3 regions of the Pseudomonas sp. MM227 genome follow, and region 3 is predicted to be linked to each of the others. Evidence: predicted binding sites of a transcription regulator. Region 3 holds the regulator's gene; each other region holds the start of a gene.
The links. The regulator FliA, encoded in region 3, starts transcription of late flagellar genes. The targets are predictions, from matches to a motif close to CTAAAGTTTNNNNNNNNNNNGCCGNTAA.
Positions count from the first base shown of each region.

Region 1: a site for FliA is predicted at 3,859-3,886, ahead of ONG87_RS01650 (methyl-accepting chemotaxis protein). Genes of this name have one in related genera too.
Region 2: a site for FliA is predicted at 2,352-2,379, ahead of ONG87_RS01565 (methyl-accepting chemotaxis protein). Genes of this name have one in related genera too.

Region 1 is NZ_OX352319.1:366,990-372,955, reverse strand. It holds gene ubiB (ubiquinone biosynthesis regulatory protein kinase UbiB) at 1-769, shown strand, start outside; gene hisI (phosphoribosyl-AMP cyclohydrolase) at 822-1,223, shown strand; gene ONG87_RS01675 (phosphoribosyl-ATP diphosphatase) at 1,216-1,551, shown strand; gene ONG87_RS01670 (twin-arginine translocase TatA/TatE family subunit) at 1,577-1,837, shown strand; gene tatB (Sec-independent protein translocase protein TatB) at 1,841-2,317, shown strand; gene tatC (twin-arginine translocase subunit TatC) at 2,314-3,102, shown strand; gene ONG87_RS01655 (16S rRNA (uracil(1498)-N(3))-methyltransferase) at 3,099-3,806, shown strand; gene ONG87_RS01650 (methyl-accepting chemotaxis protein) at 3,935-5,851, shown strand.
Region 2 is NZ_OX352319.1:343,170-349,135, forward strand. It holds gene thiI (tRNA uracil 4-sulfurtransferase ThiI) at 1-136, shown strand, start outside; gene typA (translational GTPase TypA) at 400-2,220, shown strand; gene ONG87_RS01565 (methyl-accepting chemotaxis protein) at 2,415-4,412, shown strand; gene ONG87_RS01570 (YkgJ family cysteine cluster protein) at 4,592-5,002, opposite strand; gene ONG87_RS01575 (glycogen/starch/alpha-glucan phosphorylase) at 5,190-5,966, shown strand, end outside.
Region 3 is NZ_OX352319.1:2,924,329-2,930,294, forward strand. It holds gene ONG87_RS13205 (chemotaxis protein CheA) at 1-839, opposite strand, end outside; gene ONG87_RS13210 (protein phosphatase CheZ) at 898-1,686, opposite strand; gene ONG87_RS13215 (chemotaxis response regulator CheY) at 1,706-2,080, opposite strand; gene fliA (RNA polymerase sigma factor FliA) at 2,294-3,040, opposite strand; gene fleN (flagellar synthesis regulator FleN) at 3,034-3,867, opposite strand; gene flhF (flagellar biosynthesis protein FlhF) at 3,986-5,305, opposite strand; gene flhA (flagellar biosynthesis protein FlhA) at 5,317-5,966, opposite strand, start outside.

The sequences.
Region 1 (5,966 bases), 2.1 Mb from region 3:
TCGCGACAGTTTCTTCCATGCCGACATGCACCCCGGCAACATCTTCGTCAGCACCGTGGCACCGTGGAGCCCGCGCTACATCGCCATCGACTGCGGCATCGTCGGCAGCCTGACCCCCGAAGATCAGGATTACCTGGCGCGCAACCTGTTCGCCTTCTTCAAGCGCGACTACCGCCGCGTGGCGCAGTTGCACATCGATTCGGGCTGGGTACCGGCCGAGACCAAGCTCAACGAATTCGAAGCGGCGATCCGCACCGTCTGCGAGCCGATCTTCGAGAAGCCACTGAAGGACATCTCCTTCGGCCAGGTGCTCATGCGCCTGTTCCAGACCGCACGACGTTTCAACATGGAAGTCCAGCCGCAACTGGTGCTGCTGCAGAAAACCCTGCTCAACATCGAAGGCCTGGGTCGACAGCTGTACCCGGACCTCGACCTGTGGAGCACCGCCCAGCCGTTCCTGGAACGCTGGATGCGCCAGCGGGTCAGCCCGAAATCTTTGTTTCAGAATGTTCAATCGCAGGTCGAGCAATTACCTCACCTGGCCAACATGACCCGCGATCTGCTCGAACGAATGTCTCAGCCTCATCGCAAGGATCCACCGCCGCCCTGGGAGCAACGCCACGATCGCTGGGCCCTGCGGCTGCTCGGCGGCGCCTTGCTGGTGGGTGGAACGGTCACCGCCGTCTCCGGCATAGCCCTGGACAGCGTCCAGGCATGGCCCGCCTGGTTGATGCTGGCATCGGGCTTGTACCTGGTCGTGCGCCGATAGCCAGTCGCGCCATCGGCTGGCACACTAGCCCTCTCTGTTGTCGGAGTCGCACATGAAAGACTGGCTGGACGAGATCAAATGGGACCGCGACGGCCTGGTGCCGGCGATTGCCCAGGATCACCACACCGGGCGCATCCTCATGATGGCCTGGATGAACCGCGAGGCACTGGCATTGACCGCTGCCGAAAACCGGGCGATCTACTGGTCCCGTTCGCGTGGCAAGCTGTGGCGCAAGGGCGAGGAATCCGGTCACGTGCAGAAACTGCACGAGCTGCGCCTGGACTGCGACGCCGACGTGGTCGTGCTCAGCGTCGAGCAGGTCGGTGACATCGCCTGTCACACTGGCCGCCAAAGCTGCTTCTATCGGGTCTTCGAGAACGGCCAATGGACCGTCGTCGACCCGGTCCTGAAAAATCCCGCTGCCATCTATTCCGCAGGCCATGGCCATGAATGACACTCTGGACCGCGTCGCTGCGGTGCTCGAAGAACGCAAGGGCGCCAGCGCCGACAGCTCGTATGTCGCCAGCCTGTACGCCAAGGGATTGAACAAGATTCTGGAAAAGCTCGGCGAAGAATCGATCGAGACCATCATTGCCGCCAAGGATGCCGCCCACAGCGGCGACTGCAGCGATGTCATCTACGAAACCGCCGATCTGTGGTTCCATAGCCTGGTCATGCTTGCACAACTCGGCCAACACCCACAGGCTGTACTCGATGAACTGGATCGCCGATTCGGCCTGTCCGGTCACGATGAGAAAGCCGCCCGCCTGCCGTCAGCCTGAAATGTCTTTTTGGAGGAGTTGAATCATGGGTCTGTTTGATTGGAAACACTGGATCGTCATCCTGATTGTCGTGGTACTGGTCTTCGGCACCAAGAAACTCAAGAACCTGGGCACCGACGTCGGTGAATCGATCAAGGGCTTTCGCAAAGCCATGAACGACGACGACAAACCGGGTGCCGAGCAGCCGACACAGCCGGTCCACCCGCAGGCCAGCTCGCCGCTGACTCCGCCGCATACCCTCGACGGCCAGCATCAGAAAGTCGAAGAACCCATCAGGAAAGACTGATCAATGTTCGGTATCAGCTTCAGCGAACTCATGCTCGTGGGCCTCATCGCCCTGTTGGTGCTGGGCCCTGAGCGACTGCCCGGTGCCGCGCGCACCGCAGGGTTGTGGATCGGGCGCCTGAAACGCAGCTTCAACGCGATCAAGACCGAAGTGGAACGCGAGATAGGCGCCGACGAAATCCGTCGCCAACTGCACAACGAGCACGTGCTTTCGCTCGAGGAGCAGGCGCGCAAGATCCTCGATCCGCAGCGCGCCGCGCGTCCGAGCGAGCCGCCCGCACCGCTGGCCGATCCGATTCCACCCGGCGCCCAGGCGCAACCGGTGCTTGATCGTGATGCGGTGAGCACCGACGTCACTCCTACCACGGTGCCCACTGCCACGCAGACACCGGCTGTGGTTGACCGTGACACGAGCAGCGCTCAGGCTGTTGCGATACCCGTATCCTCCAATGAACCTACACAGCCACCGCGGGCCCCATGAGCGAAATTCCGGAAAACGACCAGCCCATGCCGCTGGTCTCGCACTTGACCGAATTGCGCACGCGCCTGCTGCGTTGCGTTGCCGTGATTTTCCTGGTCTTCGCCGGGCTGTTTTCCTTCGCCCAACAGATCTACACCCTGGTGTCGGCGCCGCTGCGCGAGTACCTGCCCGAAGGGGCCACGATGATCGCCACTGATGTGGCCTCGCCGTTTCTCACGCCTTTCAAGCTGACCATGATGGTCTCGCTGTTCCTGGCCGTGCCGATCATCCTGCACCAGGTCTGGGGCTTCATCGCACCGGGCCTGTACAAGCACGAAAAACGCATTGCCATACCATTGCTGGTGTCGAGCATCTTCCTGTTCTATGCGGGGATGGCCTTCGCCTACTTTCTGGTGTTTCCACTGGTCTTCAAGTTCTTCGCCAGTGCCACGCCGGTGGGCGTGACCATGGCCACCGACATCGCCAGTTACCTCGATTTCGTCATGACGCTGTTCTTCGCTTTCGGCGTGGCGTTCGAGATTCCGGTGGCCGTGGTACTGCTGGTGTGGATCGGCGTGGTCGACGTCAAGTACCTGCGCAAGATCCGCCCGTACGTGATCATCGGCTGCTTCGTGGTCGGCATGATTCTGACCCCACCGGACATTTTTTCGCAGACACTGCTGGCCGTGCCGATGTGGTTGCTGTTCGAGATCGGCATCCTGTTCGGTGCCCTGATCCGCAAGCGCGGTGACGAACCAACCGAGGACGATGACCGCAACGGCCAGCCGCCTGCGACTCAGGCATGAACCTGCTGCTGCTCGAAACGGCCGACTTCACCGCGCCGGACAAGGTAGTGCTGCGTGATCGACGCTTCACCCACATGCAGGCCGTGCACCGTGTCGAACTGGGCGACAGCCTGCGGGTGGGCAAGGTCGATGGCTTGATGGGGCGTGCCCAGGTCACAAGGTTGGAAGATCACGAGGCCGAACTTGCCGTGGTGCTCGACCAACCGCCACCGGCGAAACTGCCGCTGACACTGGTGCTTGCGCTGCCCCGCCCGAAAATGCTTCGCCGAGTGTTCCAGACCATTGCCACCATGGGGGTGGCCAAGCTGGTCCTGGTGAACAGCTATCGGGTCGAGAAAAGTTTCTGGCAAACCCCTTTTCTCGAGCCGGCTGCCATTCGCGAGCAGCTCATCCTGGGCCTGGAACAGGCACGCGATACCCAGCTCCCCGAAGTGCTGATCGAAAAGCGTTTCAAGCCCTTCGTCGAGGATCGCCTGCCTGCTCTGAGCGCCGGCACCCTGGGGCTGGTCGGGCATCCGGGCGACTACCCGCCCTGCCCGCGTCATCCGGAGCAGCCAGTGACCCTGGCCATTGGTCCGGAAGGTGGCTGGATTCCCTACGAGGTCGACCTGCTGGGCCTTGCAGGTTTGCAGCCAGTGCAGCTGGGCGAACGCATCCTGCGGGTTGAAACCGCCGTGGCGGTGCTGCTCGCGCGGCTGTTCTGACCCACGTCGTCCAGGCTTGACGATTCCCGGTGGGTCACGTCACTTAGCCACCATCGAGTTTCGGCGACACCTGCCGATGCCCCTGAACTGCCGACAATCATGCTGTCGGCCTGTCAGGGAGCTTCATCATGTCCAACACCTTTGCCCGCTACCTGGGCAATCTGAGCGTCAACCTGAAACTGGGGATTGGTTTCGGTGTGGTGCTACTGCTTACTCTTTTGATTGCCGCCACGGGCTGGTCTGGCCTGACCCGCTTGATCGAGCGCGCCGACAAGATCACCAGCATTTCCATACTCGACGACCGCATGCGTGACCTGCGCATTGCCGCTCAGTCGTTCGAACTGCAGAAAGGCAGTTCCGGTGCCGACAATGTCACCCGTCTTCTCGACCAGCTCGACAACGATCTTGCGGCCGCCCAGCACACTCTGGTGCAGCCCGAAGACATCGCGCTCGTCGAGCAGGAAATAGCCACCACCCAAGCCTATCGCCGGGAATTCACCGCATCGCTGGCGTCGATCCAGGGTCGCGAGGCAGCCCGCAGCCAACTGGGCAGCACCGCCGACCGCGCCGTGGCCGAAGTCAATCAGGCGCAGGCAGCGCTGCTGAGCCAGGGCGAGCTGACGGCCTACAGCACCCTGGTGGAAACCAGCCGGCTGATCCAGCAGGCGCGCTTTCAAGTGCGTGGCTACACCTATAGCGCCAAGGACGAAGCACGTCAGCCGGCGCTGGCGGCCATCGACCAGGCGATCGCTTCGGTCGCCGCTGCGGGGGCCAGCGTTTCCGGCGAATTCACCGGCCGCTTGCAGCAGGCCGGCGATTCCCTGCGTGCCTATCGCGCAGCGGTGGCGCAATTCAGCGAAAACCAGCAGGCCACACTGCAGAGCATCGACAAGATGACGGCATTGGGCACCACCCTGCTCGGGTTGAGCGACCGACTGGGCGACTCGCAGACGGCCAAGCGCGATGCCGACACGGCCCAGGCCAAGGCGTGGCTGGCCACTGCAGCCGCCCTGGCCACACTGCTCGGTATCGCTGCGGCATGGGCGATCACCGCGCAGATCGTCGGCCCGTTGCGGCAGACCCTGGCGAGTGTCGAGCGCGTCGCTTCCGGCGACCTCCGGCAGTCGCCCGCCATCACCCGACGTGACGAACTGGGCCAGGTTCAGCTGGCCCTGCAGCGCATGACCCTTAACCTGCGCGAACTGGTGGGTGGCATCAGCGAGGGCGTCACGCAGCTGGCCAGTGCCGCCGAGGAGCTTTCCGCGGTCACCGAGCAGACCAGCGCCGGCGTCAACGCGCAGAAAGTCGAAACCGACCAGGTGGCCACGGCCATGAATGAAATGGCGGCGACGGTGCAGGAAGTGGCGCGCAACGCCGAGGAAGCCTCGGAAGCTGCCGTGGCTGCCGATCAGCAGGCCCGTGAAGGTGATCGAGTGGTCAGCCAGGCCGTGGGCCAGATCGAGCGACTGGCCGCCGAGGTGCTGCATTCCAGCGAGGCCATGAATCAGTTGAAGCAGGAAAGCAGCAAGATCGGCGGCGTGCTCGATGTGATCAAGTCGGTGGCGCAGCAGACCAACCTGTTGGCTCTGAACGCGGCAATCGAGGCGGCCCGTGCCGGCGAGGCAGGTCGCGGTTTTGCCGTGGTGGCCGATGAAGTACGCAGCCTGGCCCAACGCACTCAGCAATCGACCGAAGAGATCCAGTCATTGATCGCTTCGCTGCAGACCGGTACCCATGAGGTTTCCAGCGCACTGGACAGCAGCCGGGCGATGACCGACAGCAGTGTGCAACTGGCCCGGCGTGCCGGTGAGTCGTTGAGCGACATTACCCGTACCGTGTCGACGATCCAGGCGATGAACCAGCAGATCGCCGCCGCCGCGGAGCAACAGAGTGTGGTGGCCGAAGAGATCAACCGCAGCGTGCTCAACGTGCGCGACGTTTCCGAGCAGACATCGGCGGCGAGCGAGGAAACGGCAGCGTCGAGCATCGAGCTGGCGCGTCTGGGCACACATCTGCAGGGGTTGGTGGGTCAGTTCAAGGTCTGACCCTGGTTGGGTGAGCCTGAGGGCCTCTTCGCGGGCAGAGACCCGCTCCCACAGGAATCTGCAGCGATCTTGTGGGAGCGGGTCTCTGCCCGCGAAGAGGCCCCACAGCCAGACA
Region 2 (5,966 bases), 2.0 Mb from region 3:
GAACAGCCGCTTCAAGGAACTGGATTTCACTCGCCAGTACTTGCTGTATTGCGACAGGGGCGTCATGAGCCGACTGCATGCTCACCATCTGTTGAGTGAGGGACATGCCAATGTGCGCGTTTATCGTCCGACATAGAGTCCCAGGGTTGAATGGTGGGAGTATCCGCCATCGCCCTCCCGACCCCCAGACAGCGTAGGAACTACTGCGCTAGGCAATGCTGCGTCAGAAACAGGCTCGGAATGCTCATTTACAACCAGTAAACTGTGCTTCCTCGCCTATTTCTTCCTTGCCTTGCCGTCGCTCGCTACGTTCCTACGCTGTCTGGCCCGGATAGCTTTTTGTTTAATATTCGCCACGTAGAATGCGCGGCAACCGAATCCTCTGATCGAGATACACAAGTGATCGAAAATCTACGCAACATCGCCATCATTGCTCACGTTGACCATGGCAAGACCACCCTGGTAGACAAACTCCTGCGTCAGTCCGGCACCCTGGAGCGCAACGAGCTCAACGACGAGCGCGTGATGGACTCCAACGACCAGGAAAAAGAGCGTGGCATCACCATCCTGGCCAAGAACACCGCCATCAACTGGAACGGCTACCACATCAACATCGTGGACACCCCGGGCCACGCCGACTTCGGTGGCGAAGTAGAGCGCGTGATGTCGATGGTCGACTCCGTGCTGCTGCTGGTCGACGCCCAGGACGGCCCTATGCCGCAAACCCGTTTCGTGACCAAGAAGGCGTTCGAAGCCGGTCTGCGTCCGATCGTCTGCATCAACAAGGTCGACCGTCCAGGCGCGCGTCCGGACTGGGTTCTGGACCAGATCTTCGACCTGTTCGACAACCTCGGTGCCACCGAAGAACAGCTGGACTTCAAAGTCGTCTACGCCTCGGCCCTGAACGGCATTGCCGGTCTGGAACACACCGACATGGCCGAAGACATGACCCCGCTGTACCAGTCGATCGTCGACAACGTACCGGCTCCGAAAGTCGACCGCGACGGCCCGTTCCAGATGCAGATCTCGGCACTGGACTACAACAGCTTCCTGGGCGTCATCGGTGTTGGCCGTATCGCTCGCGGCAGCGTCAAGCCGAACACCCCGGTGGTCGCCATCGGCGCCGACGGCAAGAAGCGCAACGGTCGTATCCTCAAGCTGATGGGTCACCACGGCCTGCACCGCATCGACGTCGAAGAAGCCTTCGCTGGCGACATCGTCTGCGTGAGCGGCATGGACTCGCTGTTCATCTCCGACACCCTGTGCCAGCCGGACAACGTCGAAGCAATGAAGCCGCTGACCGTCGACGAGCCAACCGTTTCCATGACCTTCCAGGTCAACGACTCGCCATTCTGCGGTAAAGAAGGCAAGTTCGTGACGTCCCGCAACATCAAGGAACGTCTGGACAAAGAGCTGCTGTACAACGTTGCCCTGCGCGTTGAAGAAGGCGACTCGGCCGACAAGTTCAAGGTCTCCGGCCGCGGCGAGCTGCACCTTTCGGTACTGATCGAAACCATGCGTCGCGAAGGCTTCGAAATGGGTGTCGGTCGTCCTGAGGTGATCATCCGCGTCATCGACGGCGAGAAGCAGGAACCGTTCGAAAACGTCACCATCGACACCCCTGAGGAATCCCAGGGCAAGGTCATGGAAGAGATGGGCCTGCGTAAAGGCGACCTGACCAACATGGTGCCGGATGGCAAGGGCCGTGTTCGTCTGGAATACAACATCCCCGCTCGCGGTCTGATCGGTTTCCGTAACCAGTTCCTGACCCTGACCAACGGTGCTGGCATCCTGACTTCGATCTTCGATCGCTACGCTCCGATGAAGTCGGGCCACATGTCCGGCCGTCAGAACGGCGTACTGGTTTCGGTCGAAACCGGCAAGGCACTGACCTACTCGCTGGAAACCCTGCAGGCGCGCGGCAAGCTGTTCGTCGAGCACGGCCAGGAGATCTACAACGGTCAGATCGTCGGCTTGAACAGCCGCGACACCGACATGGGCGTAAACCCTACCAAGGGCAAGAAGCTGGACAACATGCGTGCGTCGGGCAAAGACGAAACCATCGCTCTGGTTCCACCTGTTCGCTTCACCCTGGAACAGGCTCTGGAATTCATCCAGGACGACGAGCTGTGCGAAGTCACGCCGAAGTCGATCCGTCTGCGCAAGAAGATCCTGGACGAAGGCGAGCGTACCCGCGCTGCCAAGAAAGCCAAGAACTGATCCGTAGTTCCGGTTGATTGAAAAGGCCCCCGGCGCGAAAGCGTCCGGGGGTTTTTTTATGGCTGTGTGTTGGCAGGTCTGCCCGCGAAAGGGCCGGCCCTGGCACCCTGCATACCTTCCATCGCCCACTTCTCGAGTTTCCTCGGACCGAGCCGATAGCGCAGGCAATATCGATTCCCTCCGAAGGGGGCCCCGTGAGCCTGCTACCTACCAAGATCATGTCCCGCTTCAGCCTGGGCATCCTGTTCATCCTTCTGGTCACGACGGTGGCCATCTACGCGGTCATGGTACTCAGCGGCGAGCCCAAGCTGATCCAGTCCAACACCAAGAGCGCCGAGCAGTCGGCCACGGCCATCGCTCGGCAGCTGTCGATCCAGCTGGCCGAGGTCGAGGGGCGCGTCGCCGCGCTGGCGAGTTTGGGCGCGACGCTGCCGGCCGACGTCGAGCTGGTGAAGGGTGCATTGGCACCGATCATCGACTCACAGGGCGATGCCGCCATTGCCGGCGGTGGCCTGTGGCCCGAGCCCAATGCGTTCAGCGCAGGCGTGCCGCGGCGCAGTTTCTATTGGGCACGCAGTGGGCAGGGCCTGGGTTATTCCGAGGAATACAATGCCGGCGCCGTCGATGACTATCACGCCGCCGACTGGTACGTGCAGGGCAAGGCATCCGCGCCTGGCCGCTGCGCGTGGTCGGATGCCTACGAGGATCCGGTCAGCAAGATCCTGATGACCACCTGTACCGTGCCCTACAGTCGTGACGGACGTTTCGCCGGTGTGGCGACCATCGACCTGACACTCACGGGCTTGGCCAACTTCCTCAAGTCCAATGGGCAGGTCACCGGGGGTTATGCATTCGCCATCGACCCATCAGGCAAGGTCCTGTATTTCCCGGCCGCCAACGACAAGCCGGCACCTGCCGACGAGGCGGCGATGCTCGCTGCCTACCCCTGGTTCAAGGGCGTTGCCGATTGGCGCAGCAGCGGCCAGCGCGAAGCCCAGACGTTTCATATCGATCAGGACGCGCAACTGGGTGGGGCGGGCTACATCAGTCTCACTCGGGTGCCGGCCAGTGGTTGGGTGGTGGGCCTGGCCACGCCGCAGGCACACATGACCGGCATTGCCAGCAAATTGACTGTGGATATCCTCACCACCTTGCTGCCGATCCTTGCATTGGTGTTCGGTCTGGCCTGGCTGGCCGGGCGCGCGGTGTTCAGTCAGATCAACGAAACCACGGCACAGATCGACAAGCTGGGCGAGCAGGGCGGTGGCGCCAGCGCCGAACTGGACGTGGCTCGCGCGGACGAGATCGGCCTGCTGCGCGGGGCGGTCAACCGTTACGCCGGCAACCTGCGCAGCATGCTCAAGGCCATCGCCGATGAGGCGCTGCGCCTGCAGAAACAGTCCGATGACGTTGCTCGGTTGTCGGTGATCATGGCCGAACGCGCCGAAACCCAGCGTCAGGACAACACCTTGCTGGCCACGGCGATTACCGAGATGTCGTCCAGTGCCCAGGAGGTTGCCTCCAACACCACGGAGTGTTCCGACACCGCGCAGCTGTCGCTGTCGACGGCGCGCCAGAGCCAGGGGCATGTTCAGCAGAACAGCCAGACGATCAATTCCTTGACCGGTGATATCGCCAGCGTGGCACAGGCGATCACCAGCCTGGGTCAGGACATAGAAAGTGTCAGTGGCGTGCTCGACGTGATCAAGTCGATTTCCGCGCAGACCAACCTGCTGGCGCTCAATGCCGCGATCGAAGCCGCTCGCGCCGGTGAGCAGGGGCGAGGTTTTGCAGTGGTTGCCGACGAGGTGCGCACCCTGGCAGGACGGACCCAGGCTTCGGCCGACGAGATCCAGGAGATGATCGGCGAACTGCGCCAGGCGTCGGTGAAGGCGGTCAATACCATGGTCGCGGGCGAGGACCGCACGCGGACCGTGGCGCAGCAAGCTGACGTATTGAGCGTGTCGCTGGGGAGCACGGTGGTCGGTTTCGACGACATCGTCCAGCGCACCCAGCAGATCGCTGTGGCCGCCCAGGAACAGAGCCATGTCACCCAGGAGATCAACGAACTGGCAGTGCGCATTCACGCAGCCAGCGAAGACGGCGCGCGCGATGCGTCGAGCCTCAGTGAACTGAGCCAGGGCATGCAGGCTCTGTCGACCCGTCTGGCAGGGCTGAGCCGACAGGGGTGACCGGCGGCAATTCGGCGGCGCTCCCTTCGCGGCAGAGCCCGCTCCCACAGGGGGAGGCGTGTGGCGATGTTCTGTAGGAGCGGTCATTGGCCGCGAAAGGGCGCTGCGGTGTGTCAGGCAGGCCGTGGTATGGCCTTCGCGGGCAGGGCCCGCTCCCACAGGGGTAGCAGGAACGTTACTCAGCCTTGGCGCGATACTGGCTTGGGCTGGTAGGCACAGAAGCCTGGGCGAGGCCCGATCTTCGGATGATTGCGGCAGGTGTCCGGACGCTTTTCATAGATGGTGCACAGGCGGCTTTTCTTGTCCAGGTACAGGCAATCGTTGTTGCTCATGCGCGTCAGGGTGAAAATGCCCGACTTCTGGTTGAAGCGCTCGACGATGCCTTCCTTCTGCAAACGCTTGGCAACGTTCTTGGGGGGGTCGCCTTTCTCGAATTCATCCACCACGCCGATACGGATCAGGTCCTTGATCTTCACTTCCACCGGCAGCGTGCAGCAGGTCGAGATACAGGCGCCGCACATCGGCGCGGAATATTTCTGCCAGGTGTCCAGGCGGTCCACTTCGGCGGCGGCAATCAAAGAGCTTTTCATTGTCAGGTCATCAGGTAACGTGGATCAGGGCGCGCGATCATACCGGCATTGGTGAAAAAGTGAACAACCATCTGCCTGAAACCCTGCTAATCGTGCAAAGTTACGAACCTGAGCTTTCAGCGTGTGTCGAAGCGTCTAGGCTCAGGTATTCCATCTAGAATCGTCAATTTCCCCGAGGACGCATTGCATGTCTCAGGAACCGCTTGTCCGTGACGCCGAGGTGGCCGATTTCCGCGCTGCTGTACTCGCCAAACTCACCTACGCGGTGGGCAAGGACCCCGATCACGCATTCGACCATGACTGGTTCGAGGCCATTGCCCTGGCGGCGCGCGACCACATGGTCGAGCACTGGATGGATCACACCCGGCAGATCTACCGCAAGGGTCAGAAACGGGTCTATTACCTTTCGCTGGAATTCCTCATCGGCCGGCTGCTCTACGACAGCCTGAGCAACCTCGGGCTGCTGGACATCGCCCGTGAAGCGTTGACCGACCTGGGCGTGGACCTGGAACGCATCCGTCTGCTCGAGCCCGATGCAGCGCTGGGCAATGGTGGCCTCGGCCGCCTGGCCGCCTGTTTCATGGAAAGCATGTCGACCCTGGGCGTCGCTGCCCACGGCTATGGCATCCGTTACGAGCACGGCCTGTTCCGCCAGGCCATCGTCGACGGCTGGCAGCAGGAGCAGACGGAAAACTGGCTGAATTTCGGCAACCCCTGGGAGTTCGAACGTCCTGAAGTGATCTACCCGATCAGCTTCGGTGGCCATGTGGAAACCGTCACCGACAGCGAAGGCCAGCAAAAGCAGGTGTGGTGGCCCAGCGAGACTGTGCGCGCGGTTGCCTACGACACGCCAGTGGTCGGCTGGCGTGGCTCCAGTGTCAACACGCTGCGTCTGTGGCGTGCGCGGGCACTGGAAGAGCTGCATCTGGAACGCTTCAACGCGGGCGACCACCTGGGCGCCGTG
Region 3 (5,966 bases):
GATTCGAACTCGTCGTCGGTGATCTGGTCGCTCGTGGGAGCCTGCGCCTGGGCAGGCGGTGGCGTGACCGCATCGGCAGTGAACGTACCCTTGCCATGCAACTGGTCGAGCAGCGCCTCGAACTCGTCGTCGGTGATCTCGTCGCCAGACGCACCCACGGCAGCCTGCGTCGAAGCGGCTGGCGATGCCGCAGCCGGCGCCAGCGCATCGACCGCGAACTGACCCTTGCCGTGCAGCTGGTCGAGCAGCGACTCGAATTCGTCGTCGGTGATATCGTCGCTGGCCGCGCCGTGCTGTGCAGCAGCGGACGCGGTGGGCGCGGCGGCCTGCGCTTTGGCCGCGCTCAAGGAATCGAGCAATTGCTCGAACTCGCTGTCGGTGATGTCTTCGCCCGGCGTCGAGGCTGGCGCCGCAACGGGCACCGCCACGGACGGCGCAACGACCGCCGCAGCCGGTTCGGCCAGGCGCGCCAGGGCATCGAGCAACTGGGGGCTGGCCGGCGTGACCGGAGAGCGTTCACGCACCTCGGTGAACATGCCGTTGACCGCGTCCAGCGCTTCGAGAACGACATCCATTAGTTCGGCGTCGACCCGGCGCTCACCTTTGCGCAAGATGTCGAAGACGTTCTCGGCGATATGGCAGCACTCCACCAGCTCGTTGAGCTGGAGGAAGCCGGCGCCGCCTTTTACAGTGTGAAAACCGCGAAAAATTGCATTGAGCAAGTCGGCATCATCGGGACGGCTTTCCAGCTCGACCAGTTGTTCGGACAGTTGCTCGAGAATTTCGCCGGCCTCTACCAGGAAATCCTGAAGGATTTCTTCGTCGGCGCCGAAGCTCATGTGGATGCTCCCTGGAATACGTGATTAACGGTCAACACAGTCAGGCGCAGGCGATGGCCTAGAAGCCCAGACTGGACAGCAGATCGTCGACATCGTCCTGACCGGATACGACGTCTTCACGTTTATCGGCATGGATCTGCGGACCTTCACCCTTGGCGGGATGTTTTTCTTGATCTTTTTCGGCGCGGAGCTGTTCGTGATCATGCTGGATGCCGGCGAAGCGATCGACCTGGCTGGCCATCAGGACCAGTTTGAGCAGGTTGCTCTCCACTTCGGTGACCAGCGCGGTGACACGCTTGATGACCTGGCCGGTGAGGTCCTGATAATCCTGGGCCAGCACGATGTCGTTGAGGTGGCTGGCGACTTCGCGATTGCCCTGCTCGCTGCGGGTCAGGAAGCTGTCGACCCGGCGCGCCAGTTCGCGGAACTCGTCGGCGGCCACTTCGCGGCGCATGAAGCGCTGCCAGTCGGCGCTCAAGGCACTGGCTTCGGCACTCAGCGTATTGAGCACCGGGGTGCTCTGCTCGACCAGATCCATGGTGCGGTTGGCCGCGTTTTCGGTCAGGCGTACCACATACGACAGACGTTCGGTCGCATCGGTGATCTGCGAAACCTCTTCGGCCTGGGGGATGTTCGGATCGATCTGGAAACTGACGATTGCGCTGTGCAGCTCGCGCGTAAGCTTGCCCACTTCCTGATACAGGCCGCGATCGCGGGTCTGGTTCAGTTCGTGGATCAATTGCACCGCGTCGCCGAAACGGCCTTTTTCAAGGCTGTCGACCAGCTCCACTGCGTGTTTTTTCAGGGTCGACTCGAAGTCCCCCAACGTGCTTTGTTTGTGGTCCATTGCGCCCCCATTGCAGACTTCAGCTATTGACGCGCTCGAAAATCTTTTCGATTTTTTCTTTCAGCACTTGCGCAGTGAAAGGCTTGACCACATACCCGTTGACCCCGGCCTGGGCGGCTTCGATGATCTGCTCGCGCTTGGCCTCGGCGGTGACCATCAGCACCGGGAGGTGCTTGAGGCGATCGTCGGCGCGCACCTGGCGCAGCAGGTCGATGCCGGACATGCCAGGCATGTTCCAGTCGGTGACGAGAAAATCGAAGTTGCCGCTGTGCAACATCGGCAAGGCGGTGTTGCCATCATCGGCCTCGGCGGTGTTGGTGAAGCCCAGGTCACGCAGCAGGTTCTTGATGATGCGCCGCATCGTCGAGAAATCGTCGACGATGAGGATTTTCATGTTCTTGTCCAATTAGACCTCCAGCAGTCTTGAACACGCCCAGCCCCTGGACGTGCATAACAATCGAATTCGCCTGAGCCACTTGCCGCTGCAGATCGCCTACACGCGCTACGCCTGCAGGCCTCTTCGCGGGCAGAGCCCGCTCCCACAGTCTCGGCCTTTGTGGGAGCGGGCTCTGCCCGCGACAAAGCCCGCACCGGTCTTGCCGTTCCTTCAGCGTGCCCGCCATTCCCCCAGGCGCCCGCGAAGTCGCGCCGCGCACTGGCTGTGCAACTGGCTTACCCGCGACTCGCTGACACCCAGTACCTCGCCGATTTCCTTGAGGTTCAGCTCTTCGTCGTAATACAACGACAGGACCAGCTTCTCGCGCTCGGGCAGGTTGGCGATGGCCTCGGCCAGCGCGCCTTGAAAGCGTTCGTCCTCGAGATCCCGCGAGGGCTCCAGCGAACCGCTGGCGCCGTCTTCGTGCAGGCCCTCGTGCTCACCGTCCTGCAGCAGATCGTCGAAGCTGAACAAGCGGCTGCCCAAGGTATCGTTCAGGATCCCGTAGTAATCATCCAGACTCAGACTAAGTTCGGCAGCGATCTCGTGATCTTTAGCGTCGCGACCGGTTTTCGACTCGATTCGGCGAATGGCATCACTGACCATGCGGGTATTGCGGTGCACCGAACGCGGCGCCCAGTCGCCCTTGCGCACTTCGTCGAGCATGGCGCCGCGGATACGAATACCGGCGTAGGTCTCGAAACTGGCCCCCTTGCTCGAGTCGTACTTGGTCGAGACCTCCAGCAGACCGATCATGCCGGCCTGGATCAGGTCTTCCACCTGCACGCTGGCTGGCAGACGCGCCAGCAGGTGATAGGCGATACGCTTGACCAGCGGCGCGTATTGCTCGATCAGCTGATGCTGCTGCGAGTCGCGCGACGCCTTGCTGTACATACGGTATCCGCTGGCACTCATGATACGGGCCCTGCGCTGGTTTGCTGGACCAGGCGTTCGACGAAGAACTCCAGGTGGCCACGGGGGTTGGCCGGCAAAGGCCAGGTGTCTACTTTCTGCGCGATCGCCTTGAAGGCCAGCGAGCATTTGGAACGGGGGAACGCCTCGTACACGGCGCGCTGCTTCTGCACGGCCTTGCGCACCGACTCATCGTAGGGCACGGCGCCGACGTACTGCAGGGCAACGTCGAGGAAGCGATCGGTCACCTTGGTCAACTTGGCGAACAGATTGCGCCCTTCCTGGGGGCTCTGCGCCATGTTGGCCAGGACCCGGAAGCGGTTCATGCCGTAATCGCGGTTGAGCAGCTTGATCAAGGCGTAGGCATCGGTGATCGAGGTGGGCTCGTCGCATACCACCAGCAGGACTTCCTGGGCGGCGCGGACAAAGCTCACTACCGATTCGCCGATACCGGCGGCGGTGTCGATGATCAGTACGTCGAGGTTGTCGCCCACATCGCTGAAGGCCTGGATCAGGCCGGCATGCTGGGCCGGGCTCAACTGCACCATGCTCTGGGTACCCGAGGCTGCCGGCACGACACGGATGCCGCCGGGGCCCTGCAACATCACGTCGCGTAGTTCGCAGCGACCTTCGATCACATCGGCCAGGGTGCGCTTGGGGGTCAGGCCCAACAACACGTCGACGTTGGCCAGGCCAAGGTCGGCGTCCAGCAACATGACCCGGCGGCCGAGCTCGGCCAACGCCAGGGACAAGTTCACTGACACATTAGTCTTGCCGACGCCACCTTTGCCGCCGGTCACCGCGATCACCTGTACGGGATGCATGCTGCCCATGTTCGTTCTTTACCTTGTCTAGACCGAGGCCACACGAGTGGCTGCCAGTTCGATTGCTCGAGTGTTTCCTGGCAACCCTACGATGCAGGAAGAGTGTGCTTGCATAACGTTCTTCACCTCAGCCAACTCGCTTGTCGGGGCTGTGGTAGAGACCCGCGAACATATCGGCCATGGCCTCTTCGCTGGGCTCTTCTTGCATTTGCACGCTCACTGCGCGGCTGACCAACTGGTGCCGGCGCGGCAAATGCAAGTCATCGGGAATGCGCGGCCCATCGGTAAGATAGGCAATCGGCAGTTCCTGACTGATGGCCAGGCTCAGCACTTCGCCGAGACAGGCCGTTTCATCCAGTTTGGTCAGGATGCACCCGGCCAGACCGCAACGCTTGTAGCTATGGTACGCCGCGCTGAGCACCTGCTTCTGGCTGGTAGTAGCCAGCACGAGGTAATTGCGCGCATTGATCCCGCGTCCGGCCAGGCTTTCGAGCTGCATGCGCAGGGCCGGATCGCTGGCTTGCAGGCCAGCGGTGTCGATCAATACCACGCGCTTGCGCAGCAGGGGTTCCAGGGCTTGTACCAATGACTGGCCCGGATCGACCTGAGTCACCGATACATTGAGAATGCGGCCCAGGGTCTTGAGTTGTTCCTGGGCACCGATGCGAAAGCTGTCCATGCTCACCAGCGCCACGCTCTGGGAACCGTACTTGAGCACATAACGGGCCGCCAGCTTGGCCAGAGTGGTGGTCTTGCCCATGCCAGCCGGGCCGACCATGGCGATCACGCCACCTTCTTCGAGCGGTTCCACTTCCGGTGTACGGATCATACGCGCCAAGTGCGCCAGCAGCATCCGCCATGCCTGCCGAGGTTCGTTGATTTCGCTGGTCAGGCTGAGCAGCTCGCGAGCGATCGGGCCGGACAAGCCGATGCGCTGCAAACGACGCCACAGATTCGCCTGCGCCGGCTTGCAGCCTTGCAGCTGGGTCCAGGCCAGGGAGCCCAGCTGCACTTCCAGCAGTTGGCGCAAACCGTTGAGTTCGGAACGCATGGAATCGAAAAGACGTTGGTCGACGGCAGGCTGTGGCGCGGGGGCCACCTGCACACGCGGGGGCTCTTCGCGACGCGGCTCGACCAGCGGCTCGGCGGCGGTCAACGGCAGGCCGGCAACCAGCTGGCGGTTGGTAGCCGCATCGCTCTCGCCACGGGTGCTCAGCTCGGCCTGGGCCGAAACGATCCGCGATTGGGTCTTGCGCAGCTCTTCTTCCAACTCCAGGTTGGGCACGCGCGGCGCCAGGGCCGACAGCTTGTAGTCCAGCGCTGCGGTCAGCTCGACGCCGCCGGCGATGCGACGGTTGCCAATGATGGCAGCGTCGGCGCCCAGCTCATCGCGGACCAATTTCATGGCCTGACGCATGTCGGCGGCGAAAAATCGCTTCACTTGCATAACCCACTACCTCAGCCGTTGGGCCCTACTGTCGCAACGATGGTGACTTGCTTGTTATCAGGGATTTCCTGATAGGCCAGTACGTGAAGGTTGGGGATCGCCAGGCGACCGAAACGTGACAGCATCGCGCGGACCGGACCGGCTACCAGCAGTATCACCGGTTGGCCCTGCATCTCCTGCCGCTGCGCCGCATCGATCAGGGATCTCTGCAGTTTTTCCGCCATGCTCGGTTCCAGCAAAACGCCTTCTTCCTGACCCTGACCAGCCTTCTGAAGACTATTTAGCAATATCTGTTCCAACCTTGGTTCCAGCGTGATGACAGGCAGCTCCGACTCAATGCCTACAATGCTTTGCACGATTGCGCGGGACAAACCGACCCTGACGGCCTGAACCAGCGCGGCGGTATCTTGACTCCGATGCCCGTTGTTGGCGATGGCTTCTGCGATGCTGCGGATGTCGCGTACGGGTACCTGCTCAGCCAGCAGGGCCTGCAGGACCTTGAGCAGCGAAGACAGCGAAAGGATGCCCGGAACCAGCTCTTCGGCCAGCTTGGGCGATCCTTTTGCCAGAACTTGCAGCAATTGTTGCACTTCTTCGTGGCCGATCAGCTCATGGGCATGCTTCTGCAGAATCTGGTTCAAGTGCGTGGCCACTACCGTAC